3 regions of the Isoptericola sp. NPDC019482 genome follow, and region 2 is predicted to be linked to each of the others. Evidence: predicted binding sites of a transcription regulator. Region 2 holds the regulator's gene; each other region holds the start of a gene.

Region 1 (10,580 bases), on a different contig from region 2:
GCTCCGCGAGAAGCTCACGGGCAACTGATCGGCGACTGACACCGACGGGTCGTCCGCGACCCACCGGTAGCCCACGGCGGCCCGTCACCCCTCGGGGTGGCGGGCCGCCGTCGTGCGTGCGGGGAGAGCGCGCGCGAGGAGACAGGGCGGGACGCCGCCCGGTGGCCGCGCCCGCCCCTCGGCGTGCGGCTCGGACCGGGCCCGAGCCGCTACTCGGCCGCCGTCGTGCCGGCGTCCGCGAACTGCGTCGCGTAGAGCTCGGCGTACAGGCCGCCCGCGGCGAGCAGCTCGGCGTGCGTGCCGGTCTCCACCACGCGGCCCTCGGCCAGGACGACGATCGCGTCGGCGGCGCGGACCGTCGACAGCCGGTGCGCGATGACGAGGGACGTGCGGCCCGCCAGCGCCTGGTCGAGCGCCGCCTGGACGGCGGCCTCCGAATCGGAGTCCAGGTGGGCGGTCGCCTCGTCGAGCACGACGACGTCGGGTGCCTTGAGGAGCAGGCGTGCGATGGCGAGCCGCTGGCGCTCCCCGCCGGAGAGGCGGTAGCCGCGGTCGCCCACGACGGTCTCGACGCCCTCGGGGAGCCGGGCCACCAGGTCCCAGATGCGGGCCTGGCGCAGCGCCGTCTCGAGGTCGTCGTCGGACGCGTCGGGGCGCGCGAAACGGAGGTTCGCCGCCACCGTGTCGTGGAAGAGGTGCGCCTCCTGGGCGACGACGCCGACGGTGCCCCGCAGGGACGCGGCGGTGACGTCCCGGAGATTCTCGCCGGCGATGCGGACGGCACCGGACGTCGGGTCGTACAGGCGCGAGACGAGCTGGGAGACGGTGGTCTTGCCCGCCCCGGAGGGCCCGACGAGGGCGACCATCGCACCTGCCGGCACGGAGAACGACACGTCGCGCAGCGTGTCCCCCGTAGGGTCGGAGCGCAGGGTCGCGACCGACTCGAGGGACGCGAGCGAGACCTCGTCCGCCCGCGGGTACCGGAAGGTCACGTGGTCGAGCTCGACGGAGGCGCCCCGGGCGGCCACCGCAGCGCGCAGGTCGGCGGCGCCGGGCTTCTCGGCGAGCGCCGGCTCGAGGTCGAGCACCTCGAGCACCCGTTCGAAGCTGACCAGGGCCGTCATGACGTCGACCTGGACGTTCGACATCGCCGAGAGCGGCCCGTAGAGACGGCTGAGGTAGGCGGTGAGCGCGACGACGGTGCCGACCGTGAGCTCGCCCGCGATCGCCTGCAGCCCGCCCAGGCCGTAGACGACGGCGATCGCGAGGGACGCGAGGGTCGTCAGGCCGACGCGGAACCACGTGCCGAGCAGCGCCGTGCGGACGCCGAGGTCGCGAAGGCGGCGGACCTGGGCCGCGTACCGCGCGCTCTCCGCATCCGGGTCGCCGAACACCTTGACCAGGTGCGCACCGGCCACGTTGAACCGCTCGTTCATCATCTGGCCGGCGTCCGCGTTGAGGTCGTACCCCGTGCGCGCCAGGCCGGCGAGGCGGCGGCCGAACCACCGGGCGGGAAGCACGAACAGCGGGACCAGCACCAGGGACACGAGGGTGAGCTGCCACGACATCGCGAGCATCGCGGCGAGGGTGAACGCGATCGTCAGCCCGTTGGAGACGACCGTCTGCAGCGTCGAGGTGAACGCCTGCTGCGCACCGAGCACGTCGCCGTTGAGCCGCTGCACGAGCGCGCCGGTGCGCGCCCGCGCGAAGAAGGCGAGGGGCATCCGCTGGACGTGGTCGAAGACGGCGGTGCGCAGGTCGAGGATGAGACCCTCGCCCACGCGCGACGACAGCCAGCGCTCGGCCACCGCGAGGACCGCGCTGAAGAGGGTGATGCCGGCCGCGGCGGTGGCGAGAGCCAGCACGAGTCCGCGGTCGCCGGCCGTGATGCCGTCGTCGATGAGCCGCTGGAAGAGCAAGGGCGTGACGGCGCCGGCGGCGGCGCTGAGCACCAGCAGGCCGACGAACGCCGCGAGCTGCGCCCGGTACGGGCGGGCGAAGCCGAGGATGCGTCGAAGCGTCGGTCCCGCGAGCCGCCGGTCCTTCACGGTCGCGTCGTTCAGGTACGACCGCATCATGGGTCCGCCCGCCATGGCACCTCCCGGCCCGCCCCGGCCCGGTGCCGCTGGGCGCTCATGGCGGGAAGCCTACGCCCGGGGCAGGATGGTCCCCATGCTTCGCATCGGCCTCACGGGCGGCATCGCCGCAGGCAAGTCCGTCGTCGCGCGTCGCCTCGCCGAGCTGGGCGCCGTCGTGGTCGACCACGACCTCCTCGCCCGCGAGGTGGTGGCGCCCGGCACCGTGGGGCTCGACGAGGTCGTCGCGGCCTTCGGCGACGGCGTCCTCGCGGCGGACGGCAGCCTCGACCGGCCCGCGCTCGGGCGGCTCGTCTTCGACGACGCCGCCGCGCGCGAGCGGCTGGAGTCGATCCTGCACCCGGAGATCCGGCGCATCGCGGCGGAGCGCGAGGCGCTCGCCGGGGCCGCGGACGACCGTGCCGTGGTGGTCCACGACATCCCGCTGCTCGTCGAGACGGGGCAGGCCGACCACTTCCACCTGCTGGTGGTCGTGCACGCCCCCGCGGAGCAGCGGATCGCGCGGCTCGTGGGCGGGCGCGGCCTCGACGACGCGGCCGCGCGGGCGCGCGTCGGCGCGCAGGCGACGGACGAGGAACGGACCGCCGTCGCTGACGTCGTCCTGGACGGCACGGGCACGGAGGACGGGCTGCGCGAGCAGGTCGACGCCCTGTGGGAGCGGCTCCGCAGCGAGGTCGAGCAGGAGTCCGAGGGCGAGGCCTCCCGGACCTGAGCGGTCCCGCCGAGCGCGACCGGCCGGAGGCCGTGGCGACGACGGCGCCCGCCGACCCTACCCCGACGACAGGCGTGTCGGCGATTTACCCCCTGTCCGTTCTGGACCCGGTGGAACGGTGAGGTGTCGGAGGCGCGCCGTACCGTGGTGGCATGCGACCCGTGACCGACCTGCAGCGTGCGGTGGCCCCCTTCGAGGTGGTGTCCGAGTACCAGCCCTCGGGAGATCAGCCCACCGCCATCGCGGACCTCACATCGCGCGTGCAGGCGGGGGAGAAGGACGTCGTCCTGCTCGGCGCGACCGGCACCGGCAAGAGCGCGACGACCGCGTGGCTCATCGAGAAGCTGCAGCGGCCCACGCTCGTCATGGCGCCCAACAAGACGCTCGCCGCGCAGCTGGCCACCGAGTTCCGCGAGCTGCTGCCGAACAACGCCGTCGAGTACTTCGTCTCGTACTACGACTACTACCAGCCCGAGGCGTACATCGCGCAGACGGACACCTACATCGAGAAGGACTCGTCGATCAACGACGAGGTGGAGCGGCTGCGGCACTCGGCGACGTCGTCGCTGCTGACCCGGCGCGACGTCGTGGTCGTGGCGTCGGTGTCGTGCATCTACGGCCTGGGCACCCCGCAGGAGTACGTGGACCGCATGGTGCGGCTCGACGTGGGCGACGTCGTCGACCGGGACGAGATGCTGCGCCGCTTCGTGCAGATGCAGTACACCCGCAACGACACGGCGTTCACGCGCGGCACGTTCCGCGTGCGCGGCGACACGGTGGAGATCATCCCCGTGTACGAGGAGCTCGCCGTCCGCATCGAGATGTTCGGCGACGAGATCGAGTCGATCCAGACGCTGCACCCGCTCACGGGCGAGGTCCTGCGCAACGAGCAGAGCGTCTACCTCTTCCCGGCCACGCACTACGTCGCGGGCCCGGAGCGGATGGAGCGGGCGATCGGCGGCATCGAGGCCGAGCTCGCGGACCGGCTGGCGGAGCTCGAGCGGCAGAACAAGCTGCTCGAGGCTCAGCGGCTGCGCATGCGCACCACGTACGACATCGAGATGATGCGCCAGATCGGCACGTGCAGCGGCATCGAGAACTACTCGCGGCACATCGACGGCCGTGAGCAGGGATCGCCGCCGAACACCCTGCTCGACTACTTCCCCGAGGACTTCCTGCTCGTCATCGACGAGTCGCACCAGACCGTGCCCCAGATCGGCGCGATGTTCGAGGGGGACATGTCCCGCAAGCGGTCGCTCGTGGAGCATGGTTTCCGCCTGCCGAGCGCGATGGACAACCGGCCGCTGCGCTGGGAGGAGTTCGTCGAGCGGATCGGGCAGACGGTCTACCTGTCCGCGACCCCGGGCGACTACGAGCTCTCCATGTCCGACGGCGTCGTGGAGCAGGTCATCCGGCCCACCGGCCTGGTGGACCCGCAGGTGGTCGTCAAGCCGACCACGGGCCAGATCGACGACCTGCTGCACGAGATCCGCGAGCGCGTCGACAAGGACGAGCGCGTGCTCGTCACGACCCTCACCAAGAAGATGGCCGAGGACCTCACGGACTACTTCCTCGAGAAGGACGTGCGGGTGCGCTACCTGCACTCGGAGGTCGACACGCTGCGTCGTGTCGAGCTGCTGCGCGAGCTGCGGCTGGGGGAGTACGACGTGCTGGTCGGCATCAACCTGCTGCGCGAGGGCCTGGACCTGCCCGAGGTCTCCCTGGTGGCGATCCTCGACGCCGACAAGGAGGGCTTCCTGCGCTCGGAGCGCTCGCTCATCCAGACGATCGGCCGCGCGGCGCGCAACGTCACCGGCCAGGTGCACATGTACGCGGACAAGATCACGCCGGCCATGCGGTACGCCCTCGACGAGACGGACCGCCGGCGCGCGAAGCAGGTGGCGTACAACACCGAGCACGGGATCGACCCGCAGCCGCTGCGCAAGAAGATCGCGGACGTCACGGACATGCTCGCCCGCGAGGACATCGACACGCAGGAGCTGCTCTCCGGCGGGTACCGCAAGGCTCCCGCGTCCGCGCAGGGCAAGGGCCGCGCGCCCGTGCCGGGCTCGCCCAAGGAGGGCGCCACCACCGGCAACCGGCTCGCCGGGGCCGCCGCGGGCGAGCTCGCGGAGCTCATCCAGGAGCTCAGCGACCAGATGCACGCCGCCGCCGCGGAGCTGCAGTTCGAGGTCGCGGCACGCCTCCGCGACGAGATCGGCGGGCTGAAGAAGGAGCTGCGGCAGATGCAGGCCGCGACGGCCTGAGCGGGCCGGGGATCCCGTCGTGACATGCGCGGATGGCGGGTCCGGGGTCTCATGTAAGGTGTGCGGGTTGGAGGGGAGTACCCCGCCCACGGTGAGGTCGTCATCACGTCCGGCACAGATGCCGGACCGGCCTCGTCGGCCCGGACGCCAGGCTCGCAGCCGCTCCGGGTGGGGAAGACCTCCGGTGCTCAGTGCTACGTACCGGAGGAGTTTCCATGGATGTGCCCGTCTGGGTCTGGATCGTCACCGTCGGCGTGATCCTCGCGATGCTCGCGGTCGACTACGTCGGCCACGTGCGCACCCCGCACGCCCCCACGCTGCGCGAGTCGGCCACGTGGTCCCTGGCCTACGTCGCGGTCGCGGTCGTGTTCGGCGTGATCGTCTGGGTCGTGTGGGGCGGGACGTACGGAGGCGAGTACTTCGCCGGGTACATCACGGAGAAGTCGCTCAGCGTCGACAACCTGTTCGTCTTCGTCCTGATCATGACGAGCTTCCGGGTGCCCCGCGAGTACCAGCAGCGCGTGCTCCTCATCGGCATCACGATCGCGCTGGTGCTGCGCACGGTGTTCATCATCGCCGGCGCCGCGATCATCGCGAACTTCGCCTGGGTCTTCTACATCTTCGGCGCGTTCCTCATCTGGACCGCGATCGCCCAGGCCCGCTCGGGCACGGGGCACGACGAGGAGTGGAACGAGAACGGCGTCCTGCGGCTGACCCGGCGCCTCTTCCCGACGACGGACACGTACGTCGGCGACAAGATGACCGCGAAGATCGACGGCAAGCGGTACATCACGCCGATGCTCATCGTCATGGTCGCGATCGGCAGCGCCGACCTGCTGTTCGCCGTCGACTCCATCCCTGCCATCTTCGGTCTCACGCAGGAGACGTACCTCGTCTTCGCGGCCAACGCGTTCTCCCTGCTCGGCCTGCGGCAGCTCTACTTCCTCGTGGACGGTCTCCTGGACCGCCTCGTCTACCTCAACTACGGCCTCGCGGCGATCCTCGGCTTCATCGGTGTCAAGCTGGTGATCCACGCCCTGCACACCAACGAGCTGCCGTTCATCAACGGCGGGCACCACGTCGAGGCGATCCCCGAGATCTCGACGACGCTGTCCCTCGGCTTCATCGTGGTGGTGCTCGCCGTCACGACGATCGCCTCCCTGGCGCGCGACCGGCGTGACCGTCGGGCCCGTGCCCTCGCCGCGCCGACATCCACCTCCGAAGGAGACGCATGATCCACGAGCTGCCGGTCTGGTTCGAGTGGGCGTCGCTCGCGGCGCTGATCCTCCTGCTCGCCGTCGACCTCGCCATCGTCGGCAGGCGCCCCCACGTGCCGAGCATGAAGGAGAGCGGCCTGTGGGTCGGCTTCTACGTCGCCCTGGCGCTGGTGTTCGGGCTGATCATGCTCGCGGTCGGCGGCACCGCCCCAGCCGGCGAGTTCTACGCCGGCTGGCTCACGGAGTACTCCCTGAGCGTGGACAACCTCTTCGTCTTCGTCATCATCATGTCGCGGTTCGCGGTGCCGAAGAAGCACCAGCAGATGGTGCTGATGGTCGGCATCATCATCGCGCTGGTGCTGCGCGGGGCGTTCATCCTCGCGGGCGCCGCGATCCTCGAGCAGTTCGTCTGGGTCTTCTACCTCTTCGGTGCGTTCCTCATCTACACGGCGATCAAGCTGGTGGCCGGGGACGACGACGAGGAGGAGTTCAAGGAGAACGTCGCGATCCGGCTCCTGCGGCGCGTGCTGCCGGTGAGCCAGGAGTACGACGGCGCGAAGGTGCGCACGGTGGTCGACGGCAAGAAGCTGTTCACCCCGATGCTCGTGGTGTTCGTGGCGATCGGCTCGACCGACCTGCTGTTCGCTCTCGACTCCATCCCCGCGATCTTCGGGCTGACCAAGGACCCGTTCATCGTCTTCACCGCGAACATCTTCGCCCTCATGGGCCTGCGGCAGCTCTACTTCCTGCTCGGCGGCCTGCTCGAGCGGCTGGTCTACCTGCCGATCGCCCTGGCGGTCATCCTCGGGTTCATCGGCGTCAAGCTCATCCTCGAGGCGCTGCACACCAACACGCTCCCGTTCATCAACGGGGGCGAGCACGTCGCCTGGGCGCCCGAGATCCCGATCTGGCTGTCCCTCGCCGTGATCCTCGGCTCGATCGCGATCGCGACCGTCGCCAGCCTGGCGAAGACGCGGCGGACCGCCGCGGTCGCCGCGAAGGACGGGGCGTCGGCGGGCGCGGCGGACGCAGCGGGTGCGGCGTCGTCGACGACGCAGGCGCCGGTGGCACAGGACGTGACGGCGGAGCCCGGCTCCACGACCGCGTCCTCCGGGCCGGAGGCCTCGGGCCGCTGACGACGCGAGCGCGCGGGCCCCGGACGGCGCGCCGTCCGGGGCCCGCGCGCATCGTCAGGGCTCGGCGTCAGGCGGCGAAGCCGCCGATCACCGGCACGAACTCGCGCGCGGCGCGGTGCGCGACGAGCCCCTCGCGGCGCATCGGGTCGGCCGCGAGCAGCTCGAGGGCGCCGGTCGCGTCCTCCGCCTCGACCAGCAGGAGCGCACCGCCGGGCTCGCCGTCCGGCGTCGCGGGCAGCGGGCCGGACACGCGCAGCGCGCCGTCCTCGTGCAGGCCCCGGAGGAACTCCCGGTGCTCGGGCCGGACCTCCGCGAGGCGGTCGGGGTCAGTGACATAGACGTACGTGACGGCGAAGACGGACATGGCCGTATCCAAGCACCCCGGGCGGTCGCGGGCAGCAGACGTCCAGCATCCCGGGTGTGACCGGTCAGGCAGCCGAAAAGGCCTCGAAAGGGCATAGAACGCCTGTACGAATGTCGGCGCCCCGACGTAGGATGCCGGGGTGAGCAACCGCCTCGTCATCTCCGGCGCCCGCGAGCACAATCTGCGCAACATCGAGCTCGACCTCCCGCGCGACGAGCTGATCGTCTTCACCGGGTTGTCCGGCTCGGGGAAGTCCTCCCTGGCGTTCGACACGATCTTCGCCGAGGGGCAGCGGCGCTACGTGGAGTCGCTCTCCGCGTACGCACGCCAGTTCCTCGGCCAGATGGACAAGCCCGACGTCGACTTCATCGAGGGTCTGTCGCCCGCGGTGTCGATCGACCAGAAGTCGACCAACCGCAACCCGCGGTCGACGGTCGGCACGATCACCGAGGTCTACGACTACCTCCGCCTGCTCTTCGCGCGCGCGGGCACGCAGCACTGCCCCGTGTGCGGGGAGCCGGTCCGCTCGCAGACGCCGCAGCAGATCGTCGACAAGCTGCTCGAGCTGCCGGAGGGCACGCGCTACCAGGTGCTCGCCCCCGTCGTGCGCGGGCGCAAGGGTGAGTACGCCGACCTGTTCGCCGAGCTGCAGACGCAGGGCTTCGCCCGGGCGCGGGTCGACGGCGAGGTCGTGCAGCTGACGAGCCCGCCCAGCCTCGAGAAGAAGCTCAAGCACGACATCGAGGTCGTCGTCGACCGTCTCGTCTCGCGCGACGGCGTCCAGCGCCGCCTCACCGACTCGGTCGAGACCGCCCTGCGGCTCGCGGGCGGCCTGGTCATGGTCGAGCTCGTCGACGCCGACATCGACGACCTCGACCGGGTGCGCAAGTTCTCCGAGAAGCGGGCGTGCCCCAACGACCACCCGCTCGCGCTCGACGAGATCGAGCCGCGCACCTTCTCCTTCAACGCGCCGTACGGCGCCTGCCCGGAGTGCACCGGCATCGGCTTCCGCCTCGAGGTCGACCCCGACCTCGTCGTGCCGGACGAGGAGAAGAGCCTCCGCGACGGCGCCGTCGTGCCGTGGGCGCAGACGTCGTCCGAGTACTTCGAGCGCGTGCTCACCGCCCTGGCGGAGGAGATGAGCTTCTCCATGGACGCGCCGTGGCGCGCGCTGCCGCAGCGCGCCCGCGACGCGATCCTGTTCGGCCGCAACCACCAGGTGCACGTGCGGTACAAGAACCGGTGGGGACGCGAGCGGCAGTACTCCACCGGCTTCGAGGGCGCGGTGACGTTCCTCGAGCGGCGGCACCGGGAGACCGAGTCCGACTGGTCGAAGGAGAAGTACGAGGCCTACATGCGCGAGGTCCCGTGCCCCGTGTGCTCGGGGGCGCGGCTCAAGCCCGAGGTCCTCGCGGTCACCGTCGGCGGCAAGTCGATCTGGGACGTGTGCCGCCTGCCGATCGACCAGGCCAAGCACTTCCTCGACGGGCTCGAGCTGGGTGAGCGCGAGCGGGCCATCGCGGCCGAGGTGCTCAAGGAGATCCACGCCCGGCTCGGCTTCCTCGTCGACGTCGGCCTGCACTACCTGTCCCTCGAGCGCCCGGCGGGCACCCTGTCGGGCGGCGAGGCCCAGCGCATCCGGCTCGCGACCCAGATCGGCTCCGGCCTGGTCGGGGTGCTGTACGTGCTGGACGAGCCGTCGATCGGCCTGCACCAGCGCGACAACCGTCGCCTCATCGAGACGCTGACCCGCCTGCGGGACCTCGGCAACACGCTGATCGTCGTGGAGCACGACGAGGACACCATCCGCGCTGCGGACTGGATCGTCGACGTCGGCCCCGGGGCGGGGGAGCACGGCGGCCGCGTCGTGCACTCGGGCGACTACGCCGGGCTCCTCGAGGCCGAGGGCTCGATGACGGGCGCCTACCTCTCGGGCCGGCGCAGCATCGCGCTCCCTGCGGAGCGTCGTGCGACCGACCCGGGCCGGAAGGTCACGGTCGTCGGCGCCCGGGAGAACAACCTGCGGGGGATCGACGTGTCGTTCCCGCTCGGGGTGCTCACCGCGGTCACCGGTGTCTCGGGCTCCGGCAAGTCGACGCTCGTCAACTCGATCCTGCACACCGTGCTCGCCAACGAGCTCAACGGTGCGCGCCAGGTGGCGGGCCGGCACACCCGGGTCACCGGGGTGGACCAGCTCGACAAGGTGGTGCACGTCGACCAGGGGCCGATCGGGCGCACGCCGCGGTCCAACCCGGCCACCTACACGGGCGTGTGGGACCGGATCCGCAAGATCTTCGCGGAGACCGAGGAGGCGAAGGTCCGGGGTTACGGCCCGGGGCGGTTCTCCTTCAACGTCAAGGGCGGCCGCTGCGAGGCGTGCGCCGGCGACGGCACGCTGAAGATCGAGATGAACTTCCTGCCCGACGTCTACGTGCCGTGCGAGGTGTGCCACGGGGCGCGGTACAACCGCGAGACCCTCGAGGTGCACTTCAAGGGCAAGACGGTCGCGGACGTCCTGGACATGCCGATCGAGGAGGCCGCGGAGTTCTTCGCCGCCTTCCCGGCGATCTCGCGCTACCTCACCACGCTCGTCGAGGTCGGCCTCGGCTACGTCCGCCTCGGGCAGCCGGCGCCGACGCTCTCGGGCGGTGAGGCGCAGCGGGTCAAGCTCGCGAGCGAGCTGCAGAAGCGCTCCACGGGCCGCACCATCTACGTGCTGGACGAGCCGACCACGGGCCTGCACTTCGAGGACATCCGCAAGCTGCTCGGCGTGCTGCAGTCGCTGGTG
Region 2 (10,580 bases):
GCGCAGTCCGCCGTCCTGCAGCTCTTCGAGGTCGCGGAGCGGATGGCGGCCGAGGACACGACGGCGGACGTGCTGTGGTGCTCGCGCCCGCCGGAGAACGCGCCGTGGGCCGGTGACGGCGTCACGCGCCTGCACGCCGCGCCGCTGGCGGTGGCGGGGCTCATCCGCGCCCACCTGCTGGGCGAGGCGACCGGTGTGTTCACGTCGGCCACCCTCACGCTCGGCGGCACGTTCGACCCGGTGGCGCGGTCGCTCGGCCTCGCCGGCTCGGGTGGTTCCGACGAGACGGCGGACTGGTCCGGGCTGGACGTCGGCAGCCCCTTCGACTACCCGCGCCAGGGAATCCTCTACGTCGCGCGGCACCTGCCCGCGCCGGGGCGGGAGCCGACCACGGACGCCCAGCTCGACGAGATCGCCGGACTGATCGAGGCCGCCGGAGGGCGGACCCTCGGGCTGTTCTCCTCCCGCCGGGCGGCCCAGGCCGCGGCGGAGGCGATGCGCGAGCGGCTGGACGTGCCCGTGCTGTGCCAGGGCGACGACCAGCTTCCGACGCTCGTCAAGGCGTTCGCCGACGACCCGGCGACCTGCCTGTTCGGCACGCTCTCCCTGTGGCAGGGCGTGGACGTCCCGGGGCCGAGCTGCCAGCTGGTGCTCGTGGACCGGATCCCGTTCCCCCGTCCGGACGACCCGGTGAAGGCGGCCCGCGCCCGCTCCGTGGAGCAGGCAGGCGGCAACGGGTTCATGCAGGTCTCTGCCACGCACGCCGCCCTGCTGCTGGCGCAGGGCGCCGGCAGGCTCGTGCGCACGGGGGAGGACCGCGGCGTCGTCGCCGTCCTCGACCCCCGGCTCGCGACCGCCCGCTACGGCTCCTTCCTCACCCGCTCCATGCCGGACTTCTGGCCGACCACCGACGGGGACCTCGTCCGCGCTGCGCTCCGGCGGCTCGACACATAGCGTGTGGCCGTGGACGAGACACGCAGGACGACCAAGCTCGCGATCGTCGGAGCGGGCGCAGTGGGTTCCACCCTCGCGTACGCGGCGCTGGCCCGGGGAGCGGCCCGGTCCGTCGCGCTTCTGGACGTCAACCGCGCGAAGGTGGAGGCCGAGGTGCTCGACCTCCGGCACGGGGGCATGTTCATCCCCCAGGCCGAGATCGACGGGTCCGACGACGTCGAGGTGTGCCGCGGCGCCGACATCGTCGCGGTGACGGCGGGGGCCAAGCAGAAGCCGGGACAGAGCCGCCTCGACCTGGCCGAGGCGACCGTCGGCCTCACGCGGTCGATCCTGCCGGGCCTCCTCGAGGTGGCCCCCGACGCAGTGTTCCTCATGGTCACCAACCCCGTGGACGTCGTCACGTACGCCGCCCAGGAGATCAGCGGCCTGCCGCGGGGCCGGGTGTTCGGCAGCGGCACCGTCCTCGACTCGTCGCGGCTGCGCGACGCGCTGGCCCGCCACTGCGGGGTCGCCGTGGGCAACGTGCACGCGAGCATCGCGGGCGAGCACGGCGACTCCGAGATCGTGCTGTGGAGCTCGGCCACGATCGCCGGCGTGCCCCTGCTGGACTGGCGGCCCTTCCGGGGCCACCCGGCGCTCGACACCCCCGCCCGGGAGCGCATCGCGACCGACGTCGTCGAGTCCGCCTACCGGGTCATCGCAGGCAAGGGGGCGACCAACTACGCGGTCGGCCTGGCGGCGACCCGGATCATCGAGGCGGTCCTCAACGACGAGCACCGCGTGATGAACGTGTCCTCGCGCCTCGACGACTTCTACGGCATCAGCGACGTCTGCCTGTCGGTGCCGTCCCTCGTCGGCCGACGAGGCGTGGCCGAGACGATCGACACGCCGCTGTCGGACGACGAGATCGCCGGCCTGCGCGCGTCGGCCGAGAGCATGCGGGCCGTGCAGCACCGGCTCGGCTTCTGACCCGACCCGTCACGACCTGGCGCGGCCCACCGGGCGGGCCGTGCCAGATCAGAGGCTGCGCAGCACGGCCACGACCCGGCCGAGCACCTGTGCCTCGTCGCCCTGGATGGGGGAGTAGGCGGCGTTCTGCGGCAGCAGCCAGGTGTGCCCGTCGGCCTGCTTGAACGTCTTGACCGTGGCCTCGCCGTCGATCATCGCGGCGACGACCTCGCCGTTCTCCGCGACGGGCTGGCTGCGCACGACGACCCAGTCGCCGTCGCAGATGGCGGCGTCGACCATCGAGTCGCCGGCGACCTTGAGCAGGAACAGGTCGCCGTCGCCGACGACCTGCCGGGGGAGCGGGAAGACGTCCTCGACGACCTGCTCGGCGAGGATGGGCCCGCCGGCGGCGATGCGGCCGACCAGCGGGACGTAGGACGGCGCCTGGGCCGGCTGCGCGTCGGACGCGGCGAGCGACCCCGCGACGAAGCCGGGCGCCCCGTCGCCGCCCGCGGACTCGACGGTCGCGGGCGCCTCGGGGTCGACGACCTCGATCGCGCGGGGCCGGTTGGGGTCGCGGCGCAGGTAGCCCTTGCGCTCGAGCGTGGTGAGCTGGTGCTTGACGGAGGAGGGGCTCGCCAGGCCGACGGCCTCGCCGATCTCACGCATGGTGGGCGGGTAGCCACGCGCCTCGACCGAGCTGCGGATGGTCTCGAGCACGCGCCGCTGGCGCGGCGTGAGCCGGTCGGACGACGGCGAGAGCTCGCTCACCGACGCCAGCGCGGTCGTCGAGGTGCCGGCTGCCGTCACCGGCACGGCCGCGTCCTCGGGGGTCTCGTCCTGGGTCGCCCATGACGTCGCCGTCGTCGTGGACGCCGGGGCCTGGTCCCGTCCGCTGGTCATCGCGTACTCCGTCCTCCAGGGGCGCGGCCCGCGGGCGGGCCGATGAAATCCGACAAACCTTCCATCGCGCTGCCGCCACTCTAGGCCAGTTCCCGTCCGACATCAAACATCTGTTCGATCAGGCCTCGACCGTGTCGCCCCGACGTGGTACACCTAGTACAGCAGTTCGACGTACAGGTGTTCGACGAACGAGTGTTCGACGGACGGCACCACGTGGACGGAGGCAGGACGATGCAAGACGCGCGCAGCACGAGCGATGCTCACGGGTTCCTCGGGCTCGGGGGCCTCAGGCTCACCCGTCGGGGCCGGGCGGTGGTCGCGGCGCTCGTCCTCCTGGTGCTCGTCGGCGCCGGGCTGGTCGGCCAGCGCGCCGTGGCGGAGTCCCCAGGTGCGGGCGTCGAGGTGCGGCTCCAGACGGTGGCGCCGGGCGACACGCTCTGGCAGTACGCGCAGCAGGTGCGGGACACCGGCGAAGACCTGCGCGACGTGGTGGCCGAGCTTCGTGACCTCAACGGGCTGACGTCGGCGGAGCTCCAGACCGGGCAGGTCGTGGTGCTCCCGCTCGACTGACGGCACGCGGCCGAGAGGATCCTGCTTGCGCGGACGGTCGCCCGCCGCTTACCTTGTCGGGCAGCCGGGCGCCGGTCCGGAGCCGAGCGCAGGAGACCAGCGATGCACTGCCCGTTCTGCCGCCACGCGGACTCACGAGTCGTCGACTCGCGGACCTCTGACGACGGCGCGTCCATCCGTCGCCGGCGCCAGTGCCCCGCGTGCCAGCGCCGGTTCACCACGATCGAGACCGCCAGCCTGTCGGTGGCCAAGCGGTCCGGGGTGACCGAGCCGTTCAGCCGGGACAAGGTCGTGGCCGGGGTCCGCAAGGCCTGCCAGGGCCGGCCCGTGAGCTCCGACGACCTCGCCGTCCTCGCCCAGAAGGTCGAGGAGACGCTGCGCGCGTCCGGTCGTCCCGAGATCGAGGCGAACGAGGTGGGGCTGGCGATCCTCGGCCCTCTGCGGGAGCTGGACGAGGTCGCGTACCTGCGGTTCGCCAGCGTCTACCAGTCGTTCGAGTCCCTCGAGGACTTCGAGTCGGCGATCACCTCGCTCCGGGCCGAGCGCGACGAGCGCGCCACCGCCGGGCACGGCACGACGGCCTGAGCCGCGCCCGGTCCGGGCGAAATGCCCTGGCGGGGCGTGGCGGGGCACGGCATGCTGGACGGCACCAGGTGCCGTGCGGTCGACCGCACGCGCACACCCACCCCGACGGACGAGGTGACCGCGATGACGGACGACTCCAGGGCAGCAAAGCCCACCGAGGACACGAAGGCGCGCTTCCGGGAAGCGCTGGAGAAGAAGAACGCCGCCAGCCACCCGACCGCCGGCAAGGACGGCAACACCGGCCAGGTGCACGGTTCCGAGACGTCCGGGCCGGTGCAGAAGATGTTCCGCCGCAAGTCGGGCTGAACGACCGACCGAACCGCGAAGGGCGGCCCCGGGATCCGGGGCCGCCCTTCGTGCGTCGGCAGCAGGCGTCGTGCCGGTCAGCCGGCCGCGGGCCCGGGCGGGAACTCCGGCCGCTCGAACGCGTCGCGGATGCGCAGCCGGATGGTCGAGTCCATGGCCTGCAGCTTGGCGGAGGCGCCGCGCTGCGTGACGTCGGAGATGTCGGTCACCACGTAGCCGATCTCGCCGCGCGTGGCGAGCATCTGCGCCTCGATGTTCGCGCCGTGGTCGGCGAAGACCTGGTTCACGCGCGCGAGGACCCCGGGCACGTTGCGGTGCAGGAGCATGATGCGCCCGACGCCCGTGCTGGCGAGCTGGAGGTTGGGGAGGTTCACGGAGAGCGTCGTGGAGCCCGTCGCCACGAAGTCCCGCAGCTTCTTGGACACGAACTCGCCGATCGCCTCCTGGGCCTCCTCCGTCGAGCCGCCGACGTGCGGCGTGAGGATGACGTTCGGCAGCCCGCGCAGGGGAGAGGTGAAGCCGTCGCCGCGCTTCTTGGGCTCGGTCGGGAAGACGTCCACGGCCGCGCCGCCGAGGTGGCCGGACAGGATGTGCTCCCGCAGGGCCTCGACGTCCACGACGAAGCCGCGCGAGAGGTTGAGGAAGACCGCGCCGGGCTTCATGCCGGCGAACAGGTCGGCGCCGAACAGGCCCGCGTTGCCCGGTCGGCCGTCCACGTGGATCGTCACCGCGTCGGCCTCGGCGAGCAGCTCCTCGATCGTCTCGACCCGGTGCGCGTTGCCGAGGGCGAGCTTCTCGGCGGTGTCGTAGAAGACGACCCGCATGCCGAGGTTCTCGGCGAGCACCGAGAGCTGGGAGCCGATGTTCCCGTACCCGATGATGCCCAGCGTGCGGCCGCGCACCTCGTGCGAGCCCTCCGCGGTCTTGTCCCAGACGCCGTCGTGCAACGCCTTGTCGCGCACGGTGAGGCGGCGCGTCAGGGCGATGATCTCGGAGATCGCGAGCTCCACGACCGAGCGGGTGTTGGAGTAGGGCGCGTTGAAGACGGCGACGCCGTGGGCGGCGGCGGCGTCCAGGTCGATCTGGTTGGTGCCGATGGAGAAGGTGCCGACGGCCTGCAGACCGGGGACGCTCTCCAGGACCTTGCGGGACACGGTGGTCTTGGACCGGATGCCGAGGATCTGGAAGTCCGCGAGGGACTCGATCAGCTCGGACTCGTCGAGCGCGCCGGGGCGCGTGACGACCTCGATGCCCGCATCACGAAGATTCTGGGCAGCGACGGGGTGGACGTTCTCGAGAAGGAGGGCTCGCAGCACGAGGCCATGGTGCGCCGTGCGGGGCCGCGCCCACAAACGCGTCTCACCGTTGCGGTGCCACGTCCGGTGCCATGTCCGGTGCTATGTCCGGTGCCACGTCCGGTGTCACGTCGCACCGTGCCTCACGCGGCGGCGAGCTCCACGACGCCTGCGGGCAACGCCTGCTCGTGCACGACGACGAGCCGCTGGGTGGGGCGGGTCATCGCGACGTACAGGTCCGACGCCCCGCCCGGGCCCGCGGCGACGGCCGCCGGCTCGACGAGCACGACGGCGTCGAACTCCAGCCCCTTGGCCGCGCGCGGGTCGAGCACGCTCACCTGGGCGTCCTCCGGGCGCTGGCCGAGCAGGCGCGCGGCCTCCTCGGCGCCCAACGCCCCGGGCAGGTCGGACTCCACGGCCTCGCGCAGCGCGTCGACCTGGTCGGCGGACGCGATCACGGCCACGCGGCCCGCGCCGTCGGTCCCGACGAAGTTGCCCGCCAGCACGGCGACCTGGTCCAGGACCTCCTGGACGAGCACCGGTCGGGCGGGGCCCGACGGCGTGACCCGGGTGAGCTCGAGCGCGCCGTCGACCTGCCGGGCGGCGGTGAGGGGCGACACCGGGAGCGCGGCCTCGGCCGCCATCCGCTGCGCCGCGTCCGCGACCGCGGCCGGGGTGCGGTAGGAGACCGTCAGCTCCTCCAGGCGCCAGGAGTCGCCGAGCACCGGGTCCAGCGCGCGGGCCCACGACCGGGCGCCCGCGGGGGACGACGTCTGCGCGACGTCCCCGACGATCGTCATGGATCGCGTGGGCACCCGGCGCACCAGCATCCGCCACGCCATGGGCGACAGCTCCTGCGCCTCGTCGACGACCACGTGGCCGTACGTCCAGGTGCGGTCCTCCGCGGCGCGCTCCGCCGTCGTCAGCCGCGGCCCCGTGGACTCGAACCGGGAGGCCAGCGTCTCGGCGTCGACCAGGCCTCCGCCCGCGCCGGTGGACTCGAGCACGGAGCGGGCGTACTCCAGCTCCGCGGCACGCTCGGCGGCGCGCGCCCGGGCCTCGGCGCGGGCGATGGAGCCGTCCTCGCCGAGCAGCTCGGCGGCCTCGTCGAGCAGCGGCACGTCGGCCTCGGTCCAGGGGGCGTCCGGGTCGCGCCGCAGCGCCGCCCGCTCGCTCGCGGACAGCTCGGGCGCCGCCTCCGCGAGCCGGTGCGGCTTGGCGAAGAGGTCGGCCACGAGCTTCTCGGGCGTGATCGGGAACCAGGCGAGGTTGAGGGCGACGCGCACGTCCCGGTGCGAGCGCAGGTCCTCGGTGACCATCGCGACGTCCTCGGGGGCGAGGTCGGCGTCGGCCGCAGCGCGGTACTGGTCCACGAGGCGCGCGAGCATGTCACGGACGAAGGCGGCGCGGGCCTCGTTGTGCGGCTTGTGGGTCCGGCGCGCGCGGCCGATCGCGTCGCGCACGTCCCGGCGGCGCACCACGAGGTCGTACCCCTCGAGCCGGAAGCGGACGTCGCGCTCCGGGACGCGCTCGCGGGCGCGCACGGCGCGGCGCACGACGTCCCGCCAGAGCAGCCGCCCCTTGATCTCGGTGGCGGCGGGGGTGTCGGCGATGTCGGCCCGGACACCGGGCAGCAGCTCCCCGACGGTGGTCGCGACGACGCCCGTCTCGCCGAGGGAGGGCAGCACCTGGTCGATATAGCGCAGGAACGCGCGGCTCGGGCCCACCAGGAGGACGCCGCTGCGCTCGAGCACGCGCCGGTGGGCGTACAGGAGGTAGGCGGCGCGGTGCAGCGCCACCGCCGTCTTGCCGGTGCCGGGGCCGCCCTGCACGACGAGCGCGCCGGCGAGGTCCGCGCGGATGATGCGGTCCTGCTCGGACTGGATCGTCGCGACGATGTCGGTCATGCGGCCCGTGCGGCGCGCTGCCAGCGAGGCGAGGAGCGCGCCCTCGCCGGAGAGCGTCGACGCGGCGAGGGAGCCGTCATCGCCGTCGGACCCGTCCGCCAGGGCGTCGAGGTCGAGCACCTCGTCCTCGAGGCCGGTGACCGTGCGCCCCGTGGTCACGAGGTGCCGGCGGCGGCGGACGCCCGCCGGGTGCAGGGCGGTGGCCCGGTAGAAGGGCGTCGCGGCGGGCGCCCGCCAGTCCGTGAGGAGCGACCTGTGCTCGGCGTCGGCGAGCCCGAGCCGGCCCACGTAGCGGGTGTCGCCGTCGTCGAGGTCGAGGCGACCGAACGCGAGCCGGTCCTCGACGGCGTCCAGCTGGGCCACGCGGTCCTCGTAGAGGGTGGCGAACGCGTCCCGCTCGCTCCGGTTCTGCGGCGACCCCGACGGCCCCGAGCGCCGGACCTCCGCGAGCCGGTCGCGCGTCGCGCGTCGCAGCTCGTCCAGTCGGGCGTAGAGGCCGTCGACGACCTCCTGCTCGCGTGCCAGCTCGTCCTGCCTGCCTGCCACGCATCCTCCCCAGCGTCCTTCGGGCCGCGCTCTCACGACGGTGCGGCCCTGGCGGCGGACCATCATTGCAGATGCCGGGGGCGCCTGCGGGCACCGTCCGGCGCCGGGCGGCGACGCGCCGAGCCTCCGACACCTGCCCGGAGCAGAGGGCCGGGGCTAGGATCAGGCCCATGAGCAGCGGCGACGTCCTGCGAGACGGGTCCGACGGACCCGCCGAGGACGCGACCGCCACCGTCCTGCTCGTCGAGGACGACGACGGGGACGCGATGCTCGTCACGGAGCTGCTCGAGGACGCCGAGGTCACGGTCGTGCTGCGGCGCGCGCGGTCCGTCGCGGAGGCCGTCGACGCCCTCTCCCGGCCGGGCGGCGCACCGGGGGTCGACTGCGTGCTGCTCGACCTCGGGCTGCCGGACGCGGTGGGCCTGACGGCCGTGTCGCGGTTGCGCGAGGTCGCCGAGCGCGTGCATGACGTCCCGGCCCTCGTGGTGCTCACGGGCCTGACCGGCGGCGACCAGGGGTTGCAGGCGGTGGCCGCCGGGGCCGACGACTACCTCGTCAAGGGCGAGACGGACTCCGGGCTCCTCGGCCGGTCACTGCGCTACGCGCTCCAGCGGCGCCGGTCCGCGGCCCAGCAGCGCGCGCTGTACCGCAGCGCGGTGCGCGCGGAGGAGACCGCGCGGCTCGAGCGCGCGCTGCTCCCCAAGCCCCTCGTGGGCGACGAGCGCATCTCCGTGATGGTCGGCTACCTGCCGGGCGGCGGGGGACTGCTGGGCGGCGACTTCTTCGACACCGTGGAGCGGCCGGACGGGTCCGTGCTGTCCGTGGTGGGCGACGTCGCCGGCCACGGCCCCGACGAGGCGGCGCTCGGCGCGACCCTGCGTACCGCCTGGCGCACCCTCGTCCTCACCGGCACGCCGCCCGAGCGCATCCTGGAGCACCTGGAGCGGGTGCTGCTGACCGAGCGGGCCCGGCCGGAGGTGTTCGTCACGCTCTGCCAGGTGGTGGTCGCCCCCGACCGCGGGCGCGTCGACCTCTACCTGGCGGGCCACCTGCCCCCGCTGCTCATCACCGGCCCCGTGGGGGGCCTGCGCTGCGACCTGCTGCCGCCCACGGGCCGGGGGCGGGCGCTCGGGGTCCCCGTCGACGGCGGGTGGGAGCCGCGGCGGATCGACCTCGACGGCCCGTTCGCGCTCATGCTGTACACCGACGGGCTCGTGGAGGCCGAGGTGGGCCGGGTCGCGCCGGCCCTCGGCCACGCGACGGGTCCCGCGACCGGCCCGGAGCTGGACGGGCTGGGCCGGGACGCCCTCGGCCTCGTCGCGCTGCGCGGCGAGCGGCCCGCGCGCGTGGGCCCGCTGCGCCGTCGGACACCGCGCCTGGGGCAGTCCGGGCTGCACGACCTGGTGCGCGAGGATCTCGAGCGGCACGGGATCGTCGGCGTGGTCGAACGCGTGCTGCGCCGCGTGCGCACGCTGCACGGCGGCCCCCTCACAGACGACGCGGCGCTGCTCGTCGTCGGATGGACCGGGCACGACACGCCGTACCTGGGGGAGCGGTCGTCGACCCTCGCGGACTCGGCCGAGTGGGCGCGCCCGTGAGGCGCGAGCGCCCGCTGCACGACGTCGTCCTGCGGCTGCTGCTGATCGTCGGCGCGGTGCTGCTGCTCGCGCTCGCCGTCGCGCTGGTCGCGATCCAGCGCTCGCTGGTGCTGCTGCGCGTCGGGGCCGGGGACGAGGCCATGGACGCGGCCCACGCGTGGAACCTCACGCTGCTGGTCGTGGTGATCGTGCTCGTCCTGCTCGTGGTCGTCATGGGCCTGTTCATGTGGCGCGCCCTGCAGCGCGGCGTCACCCGTCCGCTGGCTCGGCTGGCGGTCTCGGTGCGCGCCGCCAGCACGGGGGAGCACGAGCACGAGATCAGGGTCGAGGGCACCGGCGAGGTCGCGGCGCTCGCGGCCGACGTCGAGCACATGCGCCGTGAGCTGGTGCAGCAGGTGGCTGAGGTGCGCGCGTCGCACGCCGAGACCGAGCGCACGCACGCCCAGCTCGCGGAGCAGGCGCGCGAGCTGGCCCGCTCCAACCAGGAGCTGGAGCGCTCGAACCGCGACCTCGAGCAGTTCGCCTACGTCGCCTCCCACGACCTGCAGGAGCCGCTGCGCAAGGTCGCGAGCTTCACCCAGCTGCTCCAGAAGCGCTACGGCGACCAGCTCGACGAGCGCGCGGACCAGTACATCGCCTTCGCCGTCGACGGCGCGCGGCGCATGCAGCGGCTCATCCAGGACCTGCTGAGCTTCTCGCGCGTCGGGCGGTCCGGCAGCGAGCCCGAGGACGTCGACCTCGAGCGGGCCCTCGAGCAGGTGCGGCACGACCAGGAGGGCCGGATCGCCGAGGCCGGCGCCGAGATCACGCACGACCCGCTGCCGGTCGTCCGGGGGGAGAAGGCGCTGCTGACGATGCTGCTGGCGAACGTCGTGGGGAACGCCGTGAAGTTCCGGGACCCCGCGCGCCCGCCGCGCGTGCACCTGTCGGCGCGACGGGTCGAGGGGGCGGAGCCCGGCTGGGAGCTG
Region 3 (10,580 bases), on a different contig from region 2:
CGTCGTCGTCGCGCTGCTGGGCACCGACGTGGAGCGCGTGAGCGACATCGCCGCCATCCCGCGCTCCCTGCCGCCGTTCACCCTGCCGGACGCCGGCGCGATGCCGGAGCTCGTGTCCGGCGGGCTCGCCATCGCGCTCATCGCGCTCGCGCAGGCGGCGGGGATCGGCGCGGCGGTGCCGAACCCGGACGGCTCGCGCACGGACGTCTCCAAGGACTTCACGGCGCAGGGCCTCGCGAACGTGGCGGGCGGGTTCTTCGGCGCGCTGCCCACCGGCGGGTCCCTCTCGCGCACGGGCGTCGCGACGAGCGGCGGCGCGCAGACGCGCTGGGCCGGCATCTTCGCGGGCGTGTGGCTCATCGTGCTGGTGCTGCTGCTGGGCCCGCTGGCCGGCGAGATCCCCATGGCGGTCATCGGGGGCCTGCTGCTCGTCATCGGCGGCGAGCTCATCGTCGGGCGGTGGGCCGACATCGTGCTCGTCTTCCGCACGTCGTGGCTGTCCGCGGCGGCGCTCGTCGTGACGTTCGCGGCCACCACGCAGCTGCCGCTGCAGCAGGCGATCTTCCTCGGCGCCGCGCTGTCCATCGTGCTGTTCGCGGTGCAGGCCGCCAAGCGGGGCCGCCTGGTGCAGCTCGTCCCGACCGGCGACCGCGACTTCCGGGTCGAGGACGCCCCCGCCGACCTGCCCAGCGGCCGCACCACGGTGCTGCACTACGTGGGCACCGGGTTCTTCGCCGAGGTGAACCGCCTCGAGGAGGAGTGGCCGCACACCGCGCACACCCACGACGCCGCCCTGGTGATCTCGCTGCGCGGCTCCGCGGGCATCCCGTCGACCACGTTCCTCAAGTCCCTGGACCGGCTGCTGGACCGCTGGCACGACCACGGCGTCGACGTCGTCGTGTGCGGGGTGCCCGACGACCTGCGGAAGCGGTTCGAGACCGGCGGAGTGAGCGGGCGGCTGCACGACTCCGTCGTCCCGAGCGGCGACACGCTGCTGGGGTCCGTGCGCGAGGCCTACGAGATCGCCGAGCGGCGTCGGGCCCGGCGCGGGGCGTCCGCCGAGGGCTGACCCCCTCGCCGCGCGCGACCGGACCCGCGGTGCCATCGTGGCGCCATGCCTACCGCACCGAAGCCAGCCACGCCCACCATCGCCGCCCAGCAGCAGGCGGTCCGCGACACCCTCCCGTTCTCCGACCGGCAGGACTTCGAGGACGCGACGCGCGGGCTGGTCGCCCGGCGCACGCCGAACGCGGTGCCGAACGCCGCCGGCGACGTCGTGTGGGACAACGACACCTACGCCTTCCTCGACGGCGAGGCCCCGGACACCGTGAACCCGAGCCTGTGGCGGCAGTCGCAGCTGAGCGCGGTCGAGGGCCTGTTCGAGGTGGTGCCCGGCATCTACCAGGTGCGCGGCATGGACCTGTCGAACACCACGATCATCGAGGGCGACACGGGCGTGATCGTCATCGACACCCTGCTGTCCAACGAGACGGGTGCCGCCGCCCTCGCGCTCTACCGTGAGCACCGCGGCGACCGGCCGGTCAGCGCGATCATCTACACGCACTCGCACGCCGACCACTTCGGCGGCACCAAGGGGTTCGTCTCCCAGGAGGACGTGGACTCCGGGAGGGTGCGGATCTTCGCGCCCGAGGGCTTCCTCGAGCACGCCGTGTCGGAGAACGTGTACGCGGGCGTCGCGATGAACCGCCGCGCGGCCTACATGTACGGGGCCGCGCTCGCCCGCGGCCCGCAGGGGCAGGTGGGTGCCGGGCTCGGGCAGACGATCTCGACCGGCGAGGTGTCGCTCATCGAGCCGACCGACCTCGTCTCGACGACGGGGCACGAGGAGGTCGTCGACGGCGTCCGGCTGGTCTTCCAGATGGCGCCCGGCACCGAGGCGCCGGCCGAGATGCTCATCTACCTGCCCGACTTCCACGCCCTGTGCGCCGCCGAGGACGCCACCCACACGCTGCACAACCTGCTGACCCTCCGCGGCGCCGTCGTGCGCGACCCGCACGCGTGGGCGCACTACCTCACGGAGACGATCGACCTGTTCGGCGGCGACGTCGAGGTCGTGTTCGCCTCGCACCACTGGCCCACGTGGGGCCGCGAGCGGGTCGTGACGTTCCTGCAGAACCAGCGCGACATCTACGCCTACCTGCACGACCAGACGTTGCGCCTGCTCAACAAGGGCCTCACGGGCCCGGAGATCGCCGAGGAGATCACCCTCCCGCCGGCGCTCGAGAACGCGTGGAACGCGCGCGGCTACTACGGCTCCGTCAGCCACAACGTCAAGGCGATCTACCAGCGGTACCTGGGCTGGTTCGACGGCAACCCGGCGCACCTGTGGGAGCACACCCCGGTCGAGCGGGCGAAGCGCTACGCGAAGCTCGCCGGCGGCGTCGACGCGCTCGTCACGAACGCCCGCGAGGCGTTCGACGCGGGCGACTTCCGTTGGGCCGCGGAGGCCGCGAACCACGCGGTCTTCGCCGAGCCGGACCACGCCGCCGCCCGCGAGCTGCTGGCCGACACGTACGAGCAGCTCGGCTACGGCTCCGAGAACGGCACCTGGCGCGACTTCTACCTGTCCGGCGCCACCGAGCTGCGCGACGGCCAGTTCGGGACGCCGACGGAGACGAACGCCCCGGACGTCATCGCCAACCTCTCCCCCGAGATGCTGTTCGACGCCCTCGCGATCCAGGTGAACGGCCCGGCCGCGTGGGACGTCACGGTCGCCATCGACGTCGTGGTCTCCGACACGGACCAGCGCTACCGCGTGTGGCTCACGAACGGCGTCCTGTCCTACAGCGCCGCCCCCCAGCAGGGTGATGCGGACGCGACCATCACGTCGCGGCGCGCGGCCCTGCCGGCGCTGGCGGCAGGGAACCCCGAGGCGCTGGCCGCCGCAGGCATCGAGGTGACGGGCGACGCCACCGCGCTCGGCCGCCTCACCGCCGTCCTCGACCCGGGCGACAAGAACTTCTCGATCGTCACGCCCTGAGCACCACCGGTCGAGGGTTCCGGGCACGTCCCGGAACCCTCGACCGGGCCCGTCCGTTCGCCGTGCGCTGACGATGCCCTGCTGGCAGCCTGCGGGTATGTCTTCTCCGAAGCCAGCCACCCCGGCCATCGCAGAGCAGCAGGCGGAGCTCCTCGGCACGCTCCCCTTCTCCGACACCCAGGACTTCGACGACGCGGCCCGGGGCCTCCTCGGGCGGCGCACGCCGAACGCCGTCACGAAGCCCGACGGCACGGTCGTCTGGGACAACGACACCTACGGCTTCCTCGCCGGCGACGCCCCGGACACCGTCAACCCGAGCCTGTGGCGGCAGTCGAAGCTGGTCGCGGAGCAGGGCCTGTTCGAGGTGGTCGAGGGCATCTACCAGGTGCGCGGCTTCGACCTGTCGAACGTGACGTTCATCGAGGGCACGACGGGCGTCATCGTGCTCGACCCGCTCATCTCCACCGAGACCGCCGCCGCCGCGCTCGCCCTGTACCGCGAGCACCGCGGCGACCGGCCGGTCACGGGGATCATCTACACCCACTGCCACGTGGACCACTTCGGCGGCGTCAAGGGCGTCACCACGCAGGAGGACGTCGACGCCGGCCGCGTGCCCGTGGTCGCCCCGGCCGGGTTCACCGAGCCGGCCGTGGCCGAGAACGTCTATGCCGGCACCGCCATGAGCCGCCGCGCCGGCTACATGTACGGCGCGGCGCTCGCCCGCGGCCCGCAGGGACAGGTCGGCGCCGGCCTCGGCCAGACGACGTCCACCGGCACCGTCACGCTCATCTCCCCGACCCTCGACATCACGCACACCGGGCAGGAGGAGACCGTCGACGACGTGCGCATGGTCTTCCAGATGGCGCCCGGCACCGAGGCCCCGGCGGAGATGCTCATCTGGTTCCCGGACCACCGGGCGCTGTGCACGGCCGAGGACGCGACGCACACGCTGCACAACCTGCTCACCCTGCGCGGCGCCGTCGTGCGCGACCCGCACGCCTGGGCGAACTACCTCACCGAGACGATCGACCTGTTCGGCGCCGACGTCGAGACCGTGTTCGCCTCGCACCACTGGCCCACCTGGGGCAACGCGCGGATCGTCGAGTACCTGGGCACGCAGCGGGACCTGTACGCCTACCTGCACGACCAGACGCTGCGCCTGCTGAACAAGGGCTTCGTCGGCTCCGAGATCGCCGAGCAGCTGCCGCTGCCCCCGGCGCTGGAGAACGCCTGGCACGCCCGCGGGTACTACGGCTCGGTCAGCCACAACATCAAGGCGATCTACCAGCGGTACATGGGCTGGTACGACGGCAACCCCGCGCACCTGTGGCAGCACCCGCCCGTCGAGCAGGGCAAGCGGTACGTGGAGTTCATGGGCGGCGCAGACGCCGTGGTGGAGAAGGCGCGCGCGTCGTACGACGCCGGCGACTTCCGCTGGGTGGCCGAGGTGCTGAGCCACGTCGTGTTCGCCCAGCCCGACCACGCCGGCGCGAAGGAGCTGCTCGCCGACACGTTCGAGCAGCTCGGGTACGGCGCGGAGAACGGCACCTGGCGGTCGGTGTACCTCTCCGGCGCGACCGAGCTGCGGGAGGGGAACTTCGGCACCCCCACGCAGACGGCGTCGGCGGACATCGTCGCGCACCTCTCCCCCGAGATGCTGTTCGACGCACTCGCGATCCAGATCGACGGCCCGAAGGCCTGGGACCACCGGGTCACCGCCGACGTCGTGCTCACGGACGCGGACGCCCGCTACCGGTTGCGGCTCGCCAACGGCGCCCTCACGTACAGCGCCAGGCCCCAGCGAGACGACGCCGACGTGACCATCACGACGTCGCGCGCGAACCTGCCCGCGCTGGCGGGCGGCCTGGACCCGGCCCGCCTCGCCGCCGCCGGCATCGAGGTCGGCGGCGACACGGACGCGCTGGCGAAGGTGCACGGCATCCTCGACCCGGGCGACCCGGACTTCGACATCGTCACGCCGTGAGCTGAGGGGCTCCGACCCTCCCCAGGAGGGGGCGGGCGGGGAGCACCCGGTCGACGGCGACGATGAGCAGGCCCAGGACGTAGAACGCGCCGCCGTACAGCACCAGGTTGAGCCCCAGCCCGCCCCACCCGAGGGCGTCCAGGTCGATGAACCCGTAGGGGTACGCGCTGCCCGGGCTGAGCTGCCCGCGCAGCAGGATCGCGCCGAAGTACAGCACGGGGAAGAGCATCCACAGCCCCGCGTCCCGCAGGCGGGCGCGGCGGTGCGGGTCGAGCAGGAGGAAGTCGAGCACGACGGCGATCGGCAGCGCGCGGTGCTCCACCTGACCGTCGGTGAGCCCGAGGAACACGGCCGGCGCGTCCGGCGACTCCGGCGCGAGGACCAGCCACGCGACCAGGCCGGTGATGGCCGCGGCGAGCGTCACCAGCCCCTTCGCCCACACCGGCGGCGGCTCCCGGCGCAGCAGCGTCGTGACCGCGGCCCAGCCGAACACCGCCACCGCGAGAAAGCTGGTGAGGTTGGTGAAGTAGACGAACCCGTCGACGTCGCCGTCGCGCCAGATGGCGCGCGTGCCGACGAGCCCGAGCGCGACGACGAGGAGCCGGAACAGGCCCACGATCACGAACATGGCGGTAGTGAACCAGACTCCGCGCGCTCGCCCGCCGTCAGAAGACGACGACCGCGACCAGCCCGGCCAGCCCGAGCAGGGCCGTGCCCGCGCACATCACCACGATCCGGCGCCCGTGCCGCAGGCGGGGCTCGGCCGTGTCGAGGTGCCGGTGCGTGTGGCGCGCGTGCCGCTTGGCGAACCACCACAGCGGGGGCGTGAGCACCAGCCCGACCGCTGCCGCCAGCAGGAACGACGTCTCGCCGTCGACGCCGGGCAGCGTCTGCCAGGCCACCGCGCACGCCGCGGTGAACGACAGGAGCGTGCGGCGCCAGGCCAGCGCGGTGCGCTCGACCTGAAGGCCGCGGTCGCGCTCGGGGCCGACGAGGGGCGGGTCGGTTCGGTCGGTCATGTCGGCGCCGTCAGGTCAGTACAGCAGCAGGGCGAGCAGCACGAGGATGCCCACGACGGTGATGGTCAGGACCAGCACGAACCCGGTGATCGCGCCGGGGAGCGGGCCGTGCTCGCGCATCGCCCGCTCGGAGCGGGCCCACTCGACCGCCGCCGCGACCGGGACGACGGCGCCCGCCACGAGCAGCACGATCGCGGACGCGAGGCGCAGGTGCGGCTCCATCGGCAGGTCCAGCGCCTCGAGCGCCGTGCCGCCCGCGATGAGTCCCAGCGCGGTGCGGAGCCACGCGAGGATGGTGCGTTCGTTGGCCAGGGAGAACCGCGGGTCGGGCTCCGTGCCCCTCTCGTACACCCACCGGGGGAAGCGTTCGCGGCTCACGAGGCCCGAGCCTAGCCAGGACGAGGCCGTCGGGCGCGGGCGGGACCCCGAGCGCCGCGCCGTCGGGTGGTCGTCGGTGGCCGTCGCTAGCGTCGGCCCATGACCACCGCCGCGCCCGACGCCCGTGCCGCGTTCCTCACCCTGCACCGCCCGGGCGACCCGCTGCTGCTGCCGAACGCGTGGGACGCCGGGTCTGCGCGGATCCTCGCCGCGCTCGGCTTCGCCGCCGTCGCGACGACGAGCAGCGGGTTCGCCGCGACGCTCGGGCGGCCCGACGGCGGCGCGACGCGGGACGAGACGCTCGCGCACGCCGCGGTGCTCGTGGCCGCCGTCGACGTCCCCGTGAGCGCCGACCTGGAGAACGGCTTCGCGGACTCCCCCGCCGACGTCGCCCGCACCGTCGCCGACACCCGCCGCACCGGTGTGGCCGGCGCCTCCGTGGAGGACGCCACCGGCCGGGACGACGAGCCGATGTACGACCGGGGCCTCGCCGTCGAGCGCGTGGCCGCCGCGGCCGAGGCGGCGGGCGACCTGGTGCTCACCGCCCGCTGCGAGAACCACCTGTACGGCCGCGACGACCTCGCCGACACGATCGCGCGGCTGCAGGCCTACCAGGAGGCCGGCGCCGACGTGCTGTACGCGCCGGGCCTGCGCGACGCCGCCGCGATCGCGACCGTCTGCCGCGAGGTGGACCGCCCCGTCAACGCTCTGCTCGTCGCCGGCGGCCCCACGCCGCAGGAGCTGGCCGACGCCGGGGTGGCACGGATCTCCGTCGGCGGCACGTTCGCGTGGAACGCCCTGTCCGCCCTCGTCGACGCCGCCCGCGAGCTCCAGGCCGGCGGGGTCGGGTTCCTCGACCGCACCGGCCCGGCGCGCGACGTCATGCCGCGCGCGTTCCAGGGCTGACGGCGCGGCTCAGAGCGCGGCGGCGAACGCCCGCACCAGCGGGTGGATCGGCTCCCCGGCCGACGCGCCGATGTGCGGCTGGAAGAGGCTGACCACGAAGAACGGGTGGTCGACGAGCTCGAGCACCTCGGCCCCGGCGTCGTCCGCGACCGCCCCCACGACGACGCCCGCCGCCTCCAGCGCCCGGACCGCCTCCGGCGTGGGCGCGTACCCGCAGAAGTGCATCCCGGGGAACGGCTCGCCCACCCACGAGGCGAACCGCGTGCCCGCCACCGGCGTCACGAGCCGCTCCTCGCCGTACAACGAGCACGCGAGCGGCGCCACGACGTTGTCGTCCGCCTCGCCGTCGGACTCCGCGTGGCTCGCCGAGGCGCCGAGCACGTGGCGCACCAGCTCCACGACCGCGTACTGCATCCCCGCGCACGTGCCGAGGAACGGGACGCCGCCCTCGCGGGCCGCGGTGATCGCGCGCAGCACGGCCGCCTCGTCGGCGTAGGGCGAGCCGGGCACGAGCCACACGCCGTCGTGGTCCGCGACGTCGAACGGCGCGTCGGTCGGCACCCACACCGCCTCCACGCCGAGCTCGTCCGCGAGCCGCGGGACGAGGGCGTCGAGCTCGCGGTGGCTGGTGTGGTCACGGTGGTCGCCGAGCAGCGCGAGGGTCACGGCGACACCGTAGCGCCCGCCGGCCCGTGGTCAGGGCACGAGTCGCTGGGTGATCACCGACTCCTCGGGCCCGTGCTGCACGCGCGCGAGCGCGCCGTTCACCAGGGCCAGGTACGGCGGCAGGTGCCCGCACTCGACCTCGGCCAGCAGGGGGATGTCGAGGTCGCCGAGCGCGTCGCGGACGGCGTCGTGCTGGGTGAAGCCGTCCGAGTCCGGGGCGTGCGTGCGGCTCACCAGCACCGCGCTCGCGGCGTCGAACCAGCCCGCGTGGCGCATCGCCCACAGGGCCCGGCCGACCTCGAGCGCCTCCCACTCGAGGACGTCGAGGTAGACGACCAGGCCCTCCGGCGCATGCTCCGCGGCGAACGCCCGCACGTCGCCGAACGGCGTGCCCGCCAGCAGCGAGACGGTCTCCAGGCAGCCGCCGACCAGCCGGCCCTGGACGTCCACCGGGGCGGCCGGGTCCACGCCGTCGAGGCGCAGCCACGAGCCCTCGGCGTCGAGCGTCCACGTCGACACCTCGGGCTCGTTCTCGTAGTCGTCCCAACCGTGGGACCGGAACCGTCGCGGCGAGCGCTGCACCAGCGCCTCGCCCGGCTGGGCCGAGGCGGCGACGTCCCACCAGCCCAGGACACCGGCAGGCACGTCGTACGGGGTGTCCATGAGGTTCTGACCGTGCAGGGTCGCGACGCCCGTGCGCAGGGTCAGCGGCAGCTGGAGCGTGGAGGTGTCCGAGAAACCGACCAGCCACGTCGGGTCGGCGGCGAACGCCTCCCAGTCGAGCCGGCCCAGCAGGTCCGTGGCGAGCTCGCCGCCCCACGGCGGCACGACGGCGCGCACCCCCGGGTCCGTGAGCATCGCGCTGAGCTCGGCGGCCCGCACGTCCGCCGGCGCGCTGACGATGCCGCCGCGCGTGGGCGTCTCGCCGACCCGCACGTCGTAGCCCTTCGCCCGCACGACGTCGGCCGCGTGGAGCAGGCGTCGATGGAGCGGCGGCTCGACGCCCGACGACGGCGCGGTGACGCCGATCGTGTCGCCGGGACGAAGGGGGCGCGGGTAGCGGATCGTCATGGCCGGACTGTGCCCGACGCCGAGGCCGCCGGCAACGCGTTTCCGGTGGCCTGCCGGTTTTCCACAGGCGCACCTCGGCCCTGGTGTGGGGCCACGCCGCTCCGCTAGGGTCGAACACGTGTTCGAGCAACGGCTCGAGCACAGGCTCTCGCTCGACGGTGAGGAGGTGACGACGATGGCCGCGGAGCTGGACGTCGCGATCGACGACCTACCGGTCGTCACCACGCCGTGGGACGACGTGCTCTCACCGGCCGGCCCCACGACGGTGCACGACGTCTCGGCCGCGCTCGACGACGTGGAGCGGCTCCAGTCACGGATCAACGCGCTGGAGGGCGAGAAGCTCCTGGCCGTCGAGCGGGCGCGCCGCGCGGTGGTCCGGTGCGAGCCCGACCTGCTGGCGGGCGAGCAGCTGCGCGTGCTAAACGCCGGTACCTCCCGGCAGCACGAGCTGGCCCGGCGCGCGTTCGTCGCAGACGTCGCGACCACGCTGCGCGTCTCCGAACGGCAGGCCGACCACCTCCTCGAGACCGCGCGAACCCTGACCTCGGCAGGCTCCGCCACGCTCGCCGAGCTCTGCCACGGCCGCATCGGAGCCCGCCACGCCACGGCGATGGCCGACACGCTCGCCGACCTCCCCGACGCCCAGGCCCAGGCCGCCGTCCAGGCCGAGGCGCTCCCCCGGGCCGCGACGACGACACCGGCCCAGTTCCGGTCGTTCCTGCGCCGCGCCCGCGACCGCGCCCACCCCGAACCCTTCACGCTGCGGCACGCGAGGGCGGCGGCGAAGCGCGGCGTGTTCGTCGACCCCGCCTCCGACGGCATGGCCTGGCTCAGCGCCTACCTGCCCGCCACGACCGCCCACGCGGCCCACGACCGGCTGACCACCGCCGCCCGCACCGCCCGCGACGCCGGAGATCCACGCACGCTGTCCCAGCTCCGCGCCGACGCGTACACCGCCCTCCTGCTGTCCGGCGCCGAGCCCACGAGCGACCTCGACCCGGTCACGACGACAGAACCGGCGGACGGCCACGTGCCGAACCTCGCCGACCATGCCCGCAGGATCGTCCCTCGCGTCCAGATCACCGTGCCCGTCATGACACTGCTCGGCCGCTCGGACGACCCCGCCGAGCTGACGGGCCACGGCGCGATCGACCCCGACGTCGCGACACTCCTCACCGCCCGGGCGCCGTCGCTGCGTCGCCTGCTGGTCGACCCGGTGTCGGGCGAGCTGCTGTCCGCCGACCCCGGCACGTACGCCGTCCCGGCAGCGCTGCGCACGTACCTCGAGGCGCGTGACAGCACCTGCCGTTTCCCCGGCTGCACCCGCCCGGCACCACGCTGCGACCTCGACCACACCGTCGCGTGGGCCGACGGCGGACGGACGACCGCGGACAACCTGGCCCACGTGTGCCGCCGCCACCGTAAAGTTGTCTTATGGCATACATGGATTCGGGGTCGCAGCAGCCCCGCCGGGCGGCGGTCTACGGGCGGCAGAGCAAGGACAACGCGGACGGCATCGACCGTCAGGTGCGGCGCTGCACGGCGCTGATCGAAG

Evidence for each region. Region 2 encodes LexA, which represses DNA repair genes until DNA is damaged. Its sites were predicted from a motif close to TCGAACANNTGTTCGA; they were not measured.
Region 1: a site for LexA is predicted at 7,887-7,902, ahead of uvrA (excinuclease ABC subunit UvrA). Genes of this name have one in related genera too.
Region 3: a site for LexA is predicted at 9,136-9,151, ahead of ABZ493_RS01355 (DUF222 domain-containing protein). Genes of this name have one in related genera too.

Annotation. Positions count from the first base shown of each region.
Region 1 is NZ_JBEYBQ010000010.1:29,901-40,480, forward strand. It holds gene rpsA (30S ribosomal protein S1) at 1-28, shown strand, start outside; gene ABZ493_RS09235 (ABC transporter ATP-binding protein) at 210-2,093, opposite strand; gene coaE (dephospho-CoA kinase) at 2,173-2,808, shown strand; gene uvrB (excinuclease ABC subunit UvrB) at 2,961-5,075, shown strand; gene ABZ493_RS09250 (TerC family protein) at 5,291-6,310, shown strand; gene ABZ493_RS09255 (TerC family protein) at 6,307-7,428, shown strand; gene ABZ493_RS09260 (YciI family protein) at 7,496-7,792, opposite strand; gene uvrA (excinuclease ABC subunit UvrA) at 7,932-10,580, shown strand, end outside.
Region 2 is NZ_JBEYBQ010000004.1:13,416-23,995, reverse strand. It holds gene ABZ493_RS04465 (ATP-dependent DNA helicase) at 1-954, shown strand, start outside; gene ABZ493_RS04460 (L-lactate dehydrogenase) at 964-1,923, shown strand; gene lexA (transcriptional repressor LexA) at 1,972-2,805, opposite strand; gene ABZ493_RS04450 (LysM peptidoglycan-binding domain-containing protein) at 3,037-3,375, shown strand; gene nrdR (transcriptional regulator NrdR) at 3,478-3,960, shown strand; gene ABZ493_RS04440 (DUF5302 domain-containing protein) at 4,084-4,266, shown strand; gene serA (phosphoglycerate dehydrogenase) at 4,344-5,582, opposite strand; gene ABZ493_RS04430 (AAA family ATPase) at 5,705-8,014, opposite strand; gene ABZ493_RS04425 (SpoIIE family protein phosphatase) at 8,185-9,612, shown strand; gene ABZ493_RS04420 (ATP-binding protein) at 9,609-10,580, shown strand, end outside.
Region 3 is NZ_JBEYBQ010000001.1:291,963-302,542, reverse strand. It holds gene ABZ493_RS01400 (solute carrier family 23 protein) at 1-1,069, shown strand, start outside; gene ABZ493_RS01395 (alkyl sulfatase dimerization domain-containing protein) at 1,115-3,001, shown strand; gene ABZ493_RS01390 (alkyl sulfatase dimerization domain-containing protein) at 3,099-4,985, shown strand; gene ABZ493_RS01385 (Pr6Pr family membrane protein) at 4,975-5,613, opposite strand; gene ABZ493_RS01380 (DUF202 domain-containing protein) at 5,651-6,004, opposite strand; gene ABZ493_RS01375 (DUF202 domain-containing protein) at 6,020-6,382, opposite strand; gene ABZ493_RS01370 (isocitrate lyase/phosphoenolpyruvate mutase family protein) at 6,482-7,288, shown strand; gene ABZ493_RS01365 (hypothetical protein) at 7,298-7,954, opposite strand; gene ABZ493_RS01360 (S66 peptidase family protein) at 7,985-9,025, opposite strand; gene ABZ493_RS01355 (DUF222 domain-containing protein) at 9,201-10,574, shown strand; gene ABZ493_RS01350 (recombinase family protein) at 10,460-10,580, shown strand, end outside.